DNA from 4 places in the Paenarthrobacter sp. YAF11_1 genome. Region 1 is predicted to be linked to each of the others. Evidence: riboswitches for the same ligand, from Rfam matches in the RefSeq annotation. Region 1 holds a riboswitch; each other region holds the start of a gene.

The links. Region 1 has a riboswitch for thiamine pyrophosphate ahead of thiO (glycine oxidase ThiO). Riboswitches for the same ligand answer to the same signal wherever they lie in the genome.
Region 2: it holds a riboswitch for thiamine pyrophosphate, as region 1 does, so the genes downstream of both, thiC (phosphomethylpyrimidine synthase ThiC) here and thiO (glycine oxidase ThiO) in region 1, are expected to answer to the same signal.
Region 3: it holds a riboswitch for thiamine pyrophosphate, as region 1 does, so the genes downstream of both, thiD (bifunctional hydroxymethylpyrimidine kinase/phosphomethylpyrimidine kinase) here and thiO (glycine oxidase ThiO) in region 1, are expected to answer to the same signal.
Region 4: it holds a riboswitch for thiamine pyrophosphate, as region 1 does, so the genes downstream of both, AB4Y77_RS07930 (ECF transporter S component) here and thiO (glycine oxidase ThiO) in region 1, are expected to answer to the same signal.

The regions. Positions count from the first base shown of each region.
Region 1 covers NZ_JBFRDF010000001.1:441,300-443,494, forward strand. The annotation lists gene thiO (glycine oxidase ThiO) at 1-940, opposite strand, end outside; TPP riboswitch at 935-1,053, opposite strand; gene thiE (thiamine phosphate synthase) at 1,081-1,764, shown strand; gene AB4Y77_RS02180 (ferritin-like fold-containing protein) at 1,809-2,195, opposite strand, start outside.
Region 2 covers NZ_JBFRDF010000001.1:28,079-30,273, forward strand. The annotation lists gene AB4Y77_RS00180 (amidohydrolase family protein) at 1-709, opposite strand, end outside; TPP riboswitch at 806-913, shown strand; gene thiC (phosphomethylpyrimidine synthase ThiC) at 909-2,195, shown strand, end outside.
Region 3 covers NZ_JBFRDF010000017.1:27,931-30,125, forward strand. The annotation lists gene thiD (bifunctional hydroxymethylpyrimidine kinase/phosphomethylpyrimidine kinase) at 1-1,175, opposite strand, end outside; TPP riboswitch at 1,166-1,264, opposite strand; gene AB4Y77_RS20775 (Rne/Rng family ribonuclease) at 1,401-2,195, opposite strand, start outside.
Region 4 covers NZ_JBFRDF010000004.1:85,595-87,789, forward strand. The annotation lists gene AB4Y77_RS07925 (NUDIX hydrolase) at 1-141, opposite strand, end outside; TPP riboswitch at 703-839, shown strand; gene AB4Y77_RS07930 (ECF transporter S component) at 917-1,537, shown strand; gene AB4Y77_RS07935 (ABC transporter ATP-binding protein) at 1,537-2,195, shown strand, end outside.

The sequences.
Region 1 (2,195 bases):
GCAGCAACTGGTAGACGCCCCCGGCTGAGACCGCGTTGTGGGATGAGGACAGTCCGTCCTCGCGTTGGGTGGCCCCGATGACTACCGTGCCGTCGTCCCTGGGCACGATGTAGACGGGCACTCCGCGGACCATCCCTCGGACGGTGGAAGTGAGCAGGGGCCGGAGGTGTTCAGGCACCCGAAGCCTGAGGATGTCGCCATACACGGGCCGCACGGGAAGGCTGAGCCCGTCCGGCAGCCCCTCAAGGCCTGCCGCCCCCAGTCCGTTGGCGACCACCGTTTCTGTGGAGTGGACAGCGGCACCGGACGTGAGTTCCACGCCGGAGACCCGCCCTCGGTCCCACAGCAAGCGGAGCGCCGTCGAGGCCACGGCAAACCCGTCCCCAGCCCCCGAAACCCAGCTGGAGTCGCCGGCCGTGTGGCGTCCCAATCCTGACAGCAGGCATGCCGCGAGCTTCCGGGGATCAACCTGGTGATCGGCGGGAATATCGAAGGCACTGGAAATTTGGGGGCTGAGGAGGGGTTCGCGGTCCCGGGCGTCGCGCAACGACAGCGGCTCAACCCCGAGGCCTGCTGCGAGCTGCACCGCACGGAGGTCTGCCAGCGCCCTGCGGTCCGCGGCGTCGGCACCCACGGCGATTGTCGGCGTCGTGCGGTATCCGGTGTCTTCTCCTCCGCGGGTCAGGCTTGCGGCGAAGGACGGCCAAAGCCGTGACGATTCCAGCATCAGCTCAAGGAGGTCTTCCTCCTGGTAATGCAATTCACTCACGGGGGCGAGCATTCCGGCGGCAGCGAATGTGGCTCCGGCAGCCGGTGCGGGATCGATCACCACCACTGAGCGGCCAAGTCGGCGTGCTTCGCTGGCGATGCCCAGACCGATGATGCCGCCACCAATGACAGCCACATCGGCATGCATGGAGGTTTGGCGGGGATCTGCCATTCCGGTTTCCTTCCCTACGCCGGTACTAGCCGGATCAGGTCAAGCGGTCGGCGCTGAAGCCCTCTCAGCCGGACAGTCATATAGCGAACGTCGCGGCTCCCGCAGTACGTGCCCAGTTTAGAGGAACTACTCTGGTTTCCATGACCCCGACTGATGCCCTCGCCACCGCCCGCCTGTATCTGTGCACTGATGCCCGGAAACGGCAGGGCGATTTTGAAGACTTTGTGGACGCTGCCTTTGAGGGCGGGGTGGACATCATCCAGCTGCGCGACAAGACCCTGGAAGCAGCCGAGGAATTGGAGCTGTTGGCGGTCCTGCAAGGAGTTGCGCAACGTCATGGACGGCTCTGGGCTGTCAACGATCGCGCCGATGTTGCCAGCGTTTCCGGGGCTCCGGTGTTTCACATCGGGCAAAAGGACCTGCCGTTGACGGTGGCTCGGACGTTGCTTCCGGAGCCCGTAACGATCGGCCTCTCCACCCACTCCCCCGAGCAGGTAAATGCCGCCATCGCAGCATCACCAGGACAGGGAGGCCTGGACTATTTCTGTGTAGGCCCCGTCTGGGCAACGCCCACCAAACCCGGCCGGGAAGCCGTGGGCCTGGACCTGGTCACATATGCCGCAGAAGCGAGCAAGCGTGCAGATGAGACCACCGGCGGTGCCGTAAACCTGCCCTGGTTCGCCATTGGCGGGATCGATCTCAGCAATGTGGAGCAGGTACTGGCTGCCGGAGCCAGCCGGATTGTGGTGGTCCGCGCCATCACTGAAGCTGCGGATCCGACGACGGCGGCCAAGTCGCTGCTGGAAGCGCTGGACACCGTCTGAGCCTGGCCGCTTAAAGCCTTTCGGACATAAGCCCGGCCAAGCCGCTATGCAGTCAGGCCCAGGGCCGTCATCCGGCGTGAGTGCCGCTCGGCGAGCTCGCCCGTCAGTCTCTTGACTGCGGCGCGGGCATCTCCACCGCTTTTCAGTGTTGGCCCCAACTGTGGATGCTCCATGCCCACCCTCTGCGCCTGCGTCAGCGCTTCCCCCACCAGCCGGCGGCCCCACAACGCCAGTCGCGAGGCGAGTCGAGGGTCATCGGCCAAGGCCCGCCGCAGCAGGACCCGAAGTACCTCGGTTGCTTGGTCGGGAGAGGCAACCCGGTCCACGAACTGCTGTGTTGTTGGATCCAGGAAGGCAGCGACAGCCCGGTAGAAGTCCGAGGAGACGGTGTCGATGACGTATGCCTTCATCACGGATTCGAACCAGTCCCC
Region 2 (2,195 bases), 410 kb from region 1:
GGAAGGTCGCGATATTGACCAAGGTAGGAACGATCGGCACGGACTGTTCCACCAAACGCGGAATGTGTCGTGGCAGCAGGCCGGTCGCGTGTTCAATGCAGTCGATGTCGGAATCCAGCATGTCGTCCACTGTGTCTTCGGCAAAGCAGTGGGCCGTCACCCTGGCACCTTCATCGTGGGCGGCAGAGATGGCGTCCTTGACGACTTTCGCGGGGAAGGAGGCAGCGAGGTCACCCACGCCACGGTCAATCCAGTCCCCCACCAACTTGACCCACCCGTCTCCATCCCGGGCTTCCTTCCGAACGGTCTCCACGAGTTGTTCCGGTTCGATTTCATGCCCCAAACCGCGGAGGTAGCGCCGGCTCCGGGCAATATGCCTTCCGGCCCGGATCAGCCGGGGCACGTCCGAACGTTGCTGGACCCAACGGGTGTCACTGGGTGATCCGGCGTCCCGGATCAGCAGAGTCCCTGCGTTGAGGTCAGCCTGGGCTTGGGCAAGGGTGGTCCGCTCGTCAACAGCGCCGCCCACTCCCAAACCGATGTGGCAGTGGGCATCAACGAAGCCCGGGAGGACCCAGCCATCTAGAACGCAGTCCGGTGCCTTCGTGGGGCGCACAAACGTCAAGGTGCCGTCCACGGACCACATCCCATGGCGCTGGTCGTTCCGTGACACGAGCACGGGTCCGGTGAATTCGATGATCTTGGCCATGGAAAAAGCCTAGTCCGCAAGTCCAAGGGAGTTCAGGTTGCTGCAACCCCGGACTCCATGTGACTGGGAGCCTCCGGGGAGCTGTGGTAGCTTCGTCTACGACCACACGGGGGCCCCTGCAGGGGCTGAGATCGGACTGATGCAGTCTGCGACCGTTGAACCTGTCCGGGTAATGCCGGCGAAGGAAGTGAGTAATCCTTTGAGCACCACCAAAACACAGCACAGCCCTGCCCAAAACCGGGCCGACTCCAGCGCAAAGACACCGGAATCCGTGACGCAATCGCTGAAATCCCATTCATTGGCCTACCTTGAGGACCCGGACCACGGGATCCGGGTGCCCGTCACGGAGATCGCTTTGGAGCCCTCCCCCAACGGCAAAGCAAACCCGGCGTTCCAGGTGTACCGCACGGCGGGTCCCGGCAGCGATCCCGTTGTAGGGCTTGAGCCTTTCCGCTCTTCATGGATCGAAGCCCGCTGTGACACCGTGGCTTACCGCGGACGGGAACGAAACCTGCTGGACGACGGCAAGTCTGCGGTTCGGCGCGGCGAAGCATCAGCAGAGTGGAAGGGCACTCAACCGGTGCCCCGCCGCGCCGTCGAAGGTAAAACCGTCACGCAGATGCACTATGCCAAGCAGGGCACGGTGACTCCGGAGATGCAGTTCGTCGCGTTGCGGGAGGGCTGCGACGTTGAGCTGGTCCGCAGCGAAGTCGCCGCAGGACGGGCGATCATTCCCAACAACATCAACCATCCCGAGTCAGAGCCGATGATCATCGGCAAGGCATTCCTGGTGAAGATCAACGCCAACATCGGCAACTCAGCCGTGACGAGCTCCATCGCGGAGGAGGTGGACAAACTGCAGTGGGCCACTCAGTGGGGTGCCGATACCGTCATGGATCTCTCCACTGGCGACGACATCCACACCACCCGGGAGTGGATCATCCGCAACTCCCCGGTCCCCATCGGGACGGTCCCCATCTACCAGGCGCTGGAGAAGGTCAACGGCGAGGCGAACAAGCTGACATGGGAGATATTCCGGGACACTGTGATCGAGCAATGTGAGCAGGGCGTGGACTACATGACCATCCACGCCGGCGTGCTTCTGCGATATGTGCCGCTGACCGCCAACCGGGTCACGGGAATTGTCTCCCGTGGCGGGTCGATCATGGCGGGTTGGTGCCTGGCGCACCATCAGGAAAACTTCCTCTACACGCATTTTGACGAGCTCTGCGAAATCTTCGCCCAGTACGACGTCGCCTTCTCGCTGGGCGACGGCCTGCGCCCGGGCGCAACCGCCGATGCCAACGACGCAGCCCAGTTCGCCGAGTTGGATACACTCGCCGAACTGACACAGCGGGCGTGGGAGTTCGATGTGCAGGTGATGGTGGAAGGACCTGGCCACGTGCCGTTCCACCTGGTGCGGGAAAATGTGGAACGCCAGCAGGAACTGTGCAAAGGAGCCCCCTTCTACACCTTGGGGCCCTTG
Region 3 (2,195 bases), on a different contig from region 1:
ACGGGCCCGGTTACCGAGGATGCCTCCCGGGTGCTGAGCCAGTTCCTGTGCAGTTCCGATTCGACTTCCAGACACTGTTGGGACGCTTTGGCCCAGAACAGCTGCTCCTCTTCAGTGGGTGCAAGGGCGCCCGCTCGCGCCAGGACCCTGGAGTAGCCGTTGAGGTAGATGGCGTCCTGGGCAAGGTAGTAATTGAACGCTGCTTCCGGGAGGTCGCCCGATTGCAGGCCGTCAATAAAGCTGAGCCTGTAGATTGCCTCGAGCTCCGGAGTGGCTTCCTTCCACAGAGCCGCGGCAAATTCCCCCGGCCTCAGGATCTTATGGTGGTGGAAATGGTGGACCGGCCCACTTCCCTGGCCTACATCGAGGCTGTCCGAATGCAGCAGCGCCTGCAGCAACCACGGCTTGACCTCGCGCAAGGAAGCTTCCCAATCGCCGGTACGGGCCTGGACGGTGGCCAGAGCCGACGACAACGAACAGCCCGTGCCGTGGCTGTTCTTCGTTTCCACGCGGGGTCCTGCTACCTCAATGACGTCCTGGCGCAGGAGTCCGCTGGTGTTGACCAACGCGTCCGGGCATTCCGTCCCTGCCAAATGTCCGCCCTTCACCAGGACCGTGTTGCCGCACTCAGCTGCCAGCCGCTTGCCTTGGTTCAACGCCGACTCCCAATCAGCAGCTTCAGGCTCCCCCAACAGCATGGCGAGCTCCGGCAGGTTCGGGGTAATAAGGTCCGCCAAGGGCAGGAGCGCGCGCAGGGCCTGCTCGGCAGAGCCTCGCAGGAGGCGGTCACCGCTGGTGGCCACCATCACCGGGTCAAGGACCACGACGGCGGGACGCACCGCCTCGAGCCAGGCGCGGACCTCATCGATGACCGCGGCGTCACCCAGCATGCCGATCTTGACGGCGTCGATGGCGATGTCCGTGCTGATCGCTTCCAATTGCTGCCGCAGGAACTCCACCGGAGGAACGTGGACGGCGCTGACACCCAGCGTGTTTTGGGCCGTCAACGCGGTGATCGCCGCCATGCCGTACCCGCCCAGCGCGGCAATGCTCTTAAGGTCTGCCTGGATACCGGCACCGCCGGAGGGGTCCGAGCCCGCGATGCTCAGTACGCGGGGCGTTTCACGGCCGGAAAATACCAAAGGGTACACGGGAGAATACGACGATGACGTCATGGGGACATCCCTTCGCCGGTGCTAACCGGACAGGTTCAACGGGTCTGGATCTCAGCCTGGCCCTATGCCCGGCACCCCGTGTCAGTCCACCAGCGTAGCCGGGAAGCAGCACGGCCCGGGAACTGCGCCACGCAGAAGACCGGATGTGACCCTTGAGCGCGGACAGCAAAAGGCCCTGCAGTACCCGCCGGTGACGGTTACTGCAGGGCCTTTGCGGATCAGATGCTAGAGCTCCGAAGCAGGTACGCCAACCCCAAGGATGATGGGTTCCTCGGACACCACCTTCTTGGCAGGCTCAGCCGGTGCTTTGGCCTCGTGAGCTGTTCCACGCGCTGCCGTAGCCGTAACCTCGTGGTGCTCAACGCTGGTCTCGTTGGCTGCGCCCTGGGCGCGGCTCGCACTGCGGTTGCGGCGCCCACGGCGTGACTTCGACGCCGACGCAGCTTCAGGGCCCTCATCGACAGGCCGCGCCACGGCGGCTTCGGGTGCAGCGGCTGCCTTGGAAGGAACCACGGTTTCGGGCCGTGCCTCGGGTGCCGCACCAAGGTGGGAGAACGCTTCGGCCAGGAGATCCAGGCTCATGGCCGGCTTGGCGGCCGGAGGTTCCTCATGGTGTTCCCCGAATGGCAGGGCAACCTCTTCGCCGCCGAATCGCAGAACCGGAGTGGAACGTGCGTCCCGAACCGATGCGTCCCGGTCTGGTTCATGGGCAGCCTGTTCTCCGGCCCCGGCCTGTGCTGCAGCCCCAGCAGCTGCCTGCTGCTGGCCGGCGGCCCGTGCCTGCTCTTCCGCACGGTGAACTTCGTCATCGTGCAAGTGGGCAGCGTGGGCCGCAGCAGCAATCGTTGCCAGTGCAGCCCGAGTTGCCTCTGCCTTGGCCTGCTTGGCAGGATCCTGCGGCTCGGTGGCAGCAGGTGGTGCAGCAGGAGCGGAAGCAGTGGTGTGGACCGGCGCGGGAGCCTCGGCGACAGCCTGTCCCCCACCCTTCCCACGACGGCGCTTGCGTTCCGTTCGGGCAGC
Region 4 (2,195 bases), on a different contig from region 1:
GTCCATGGTGCTGACCCGGTGCTGGACGAACGCCTCGAGCCCGCCCGGGGAATCACGGAGCAGGATGACACTGGCAGCGAGCCGTGGCTCGGATATGGTGCCCTCGCCGACAGTGTGATCCTGACTGGGTGGATTGTTCATGAAAAGTGCCCCTTTGCCGCGGTCGAGTCTGCTGGATCATTCTCTCAGGTCTCGTTGTGGGGCCTGGTGTGCATGCCAAAACCGGCGCGAAGGGTGTAGAGCGGACCTCGCAACGCAAGGGGTTTTGTTGTGGGGCCTGGTGTGCATGCCAAGACCGGCGCGAAGGGCGCAGAGCGGGCCCCGCATCGCAGGGGGGTGTTGTGGGGCCTGGTGTGCATGCCAAGACCGGCGCGAAGGGTGTAGAGCGGACCTCGCAACGCAGGGGGTCTTGTTGTGGGGCCTGGTGTGCATGCCAAGACCGGCGCGAAGGGTGTAGAGGGGGCCTCGCATCGCAGGGGGTCTTGTTGTGGGGCCTGGTGTGCATGCCAAGACCGGCGCGAAGGGTGTAGAGGGGGCCTCGCAACGCAGGGGGTTTTGTTGTGGGGCCTGGTGTGCATGCCAAGACCGGCGCGAAGGGTGTAGAGCGGACCTCTCAACGTCCGATTGTGACCACCTGCCGGCCACGGACCAGCGCCCGCAACACGCGCAGGTGTAAACTGAACCAGCCCATCAGGGCAGATTTGATAACGACAGGGGAGCGCCGCCGTCGGACCTTGCAGAGATGCAGGAGACGCGAGGGCGCTGAGAGTGCGGACAGCCGCAGACCCTCGAACCTGATCCGGTTAGTACCGGCGCAAGGGAGTCGAGCTTCTCAGAGTGTCCGGATCCGGGCGGCGCAGGCCGGTTGGAAATCCGGGGAGCACTTTCCCCTCCTGTAACCTCAGGAGGCAGAAAAATGACCACGGTAAACGTGAAGAAGGCCAGTTACAACTGGCGTGTTGTAGACATCGTTGTGGCGGCTCTTATCGCCATCGCAGGCGGCGTGATCTTCTGGGCCTGGTCCCAGGGTGCCGCGCTGGTTTCCATCCCCATGAACGCGACGTATCCGCCGCTCACCGGCCTGATTGCCGGTGGCTGGATGATCCCCGCTGTACTGGGCATGCTCATTATCCGCAAGCCGGGCGCAGCGTTGTTCTGTGAAGCCGTCGCGGCCACCGGTGAGCTCATCATGGGTTCCCAGTACGGCACCACCGTCCTGATCTCCGGAGTCCTGCAGGGTTTGGGCGCAGAGCTCATCTTCGCCGCGTTCCGGTACAAGAAGTTCAACCTGCCCACGGCCCTCCTCGCGGGTGCCGGTGCGGGCCTCTTCTGCGGCCTGAACGACTCCTTCCTCCCGTGGGGCTGGAACATCGCCTATGAGGCCGTGGACAAGCTGGCGTACATCACTTTCACCACCATCTCGGGTGCCATCATCGCCGGCGCACTGTCCTGGATTGCCACCCGTGGCTTGGCGAAAACCGGCGTGCTGAGCTCCTTTGCATCGCGCAAGGCCGCGTCGGAGCCCGTCTTCAGCTGATGCCCGCCACGCAGAGCGGCAGCAACAACAGCAGCCCGGTACGGCCTGCCGCCATCTCCGCCGAGGGCTGGGGTTGGCGGCATGCCGGCCGGTCCACTCCGGCCATTCATGGGTTGGACCTCCGGATTGAACCGGGCGAGCGGGTTCTCCTTTTGGGACCTTCCGGTGCCGGCAAATCAACGCTGCTGCACGCCCTTGCCGGCGTGTTGGGCGATGAGGAAGACGACTCGGACGAGTCAGGTTCGCTGCTGATCGACGGCGTGGCGCCCCGGGAGCAGCGGGGCCGCGCCGGGCTGATGCAGCAGGACCCGGAAACGCAGGTGGTCTTGTCGCGGGTTGGCGACGACGTGGCCTTTGGTGCCGAGAACCTTGCTGTGCCGCGGGACGAGATCTGGTCCCGCGTCCATGAAGCGCTCGACGACGTCGGGTTGCGTACCGCTGCCGGCGGCGGTGTGGCGTTGGACCACCCAACGGCGGCACTCTCCGGAGGGCAGAAGCAGCGCCTTGCACTGGCGGGCATCCTGGCGATGCGGCCGGGCCTGATCCTGTTGGACGAACCGACCGCCAACCTGGATCCGGCAGGCGTTTTGGAGGTGCGTGACGCGGTGAAGCGCTGCCTCGACAAGACCGGCGCAACGCTGGTGGTGGTGGAGCACCG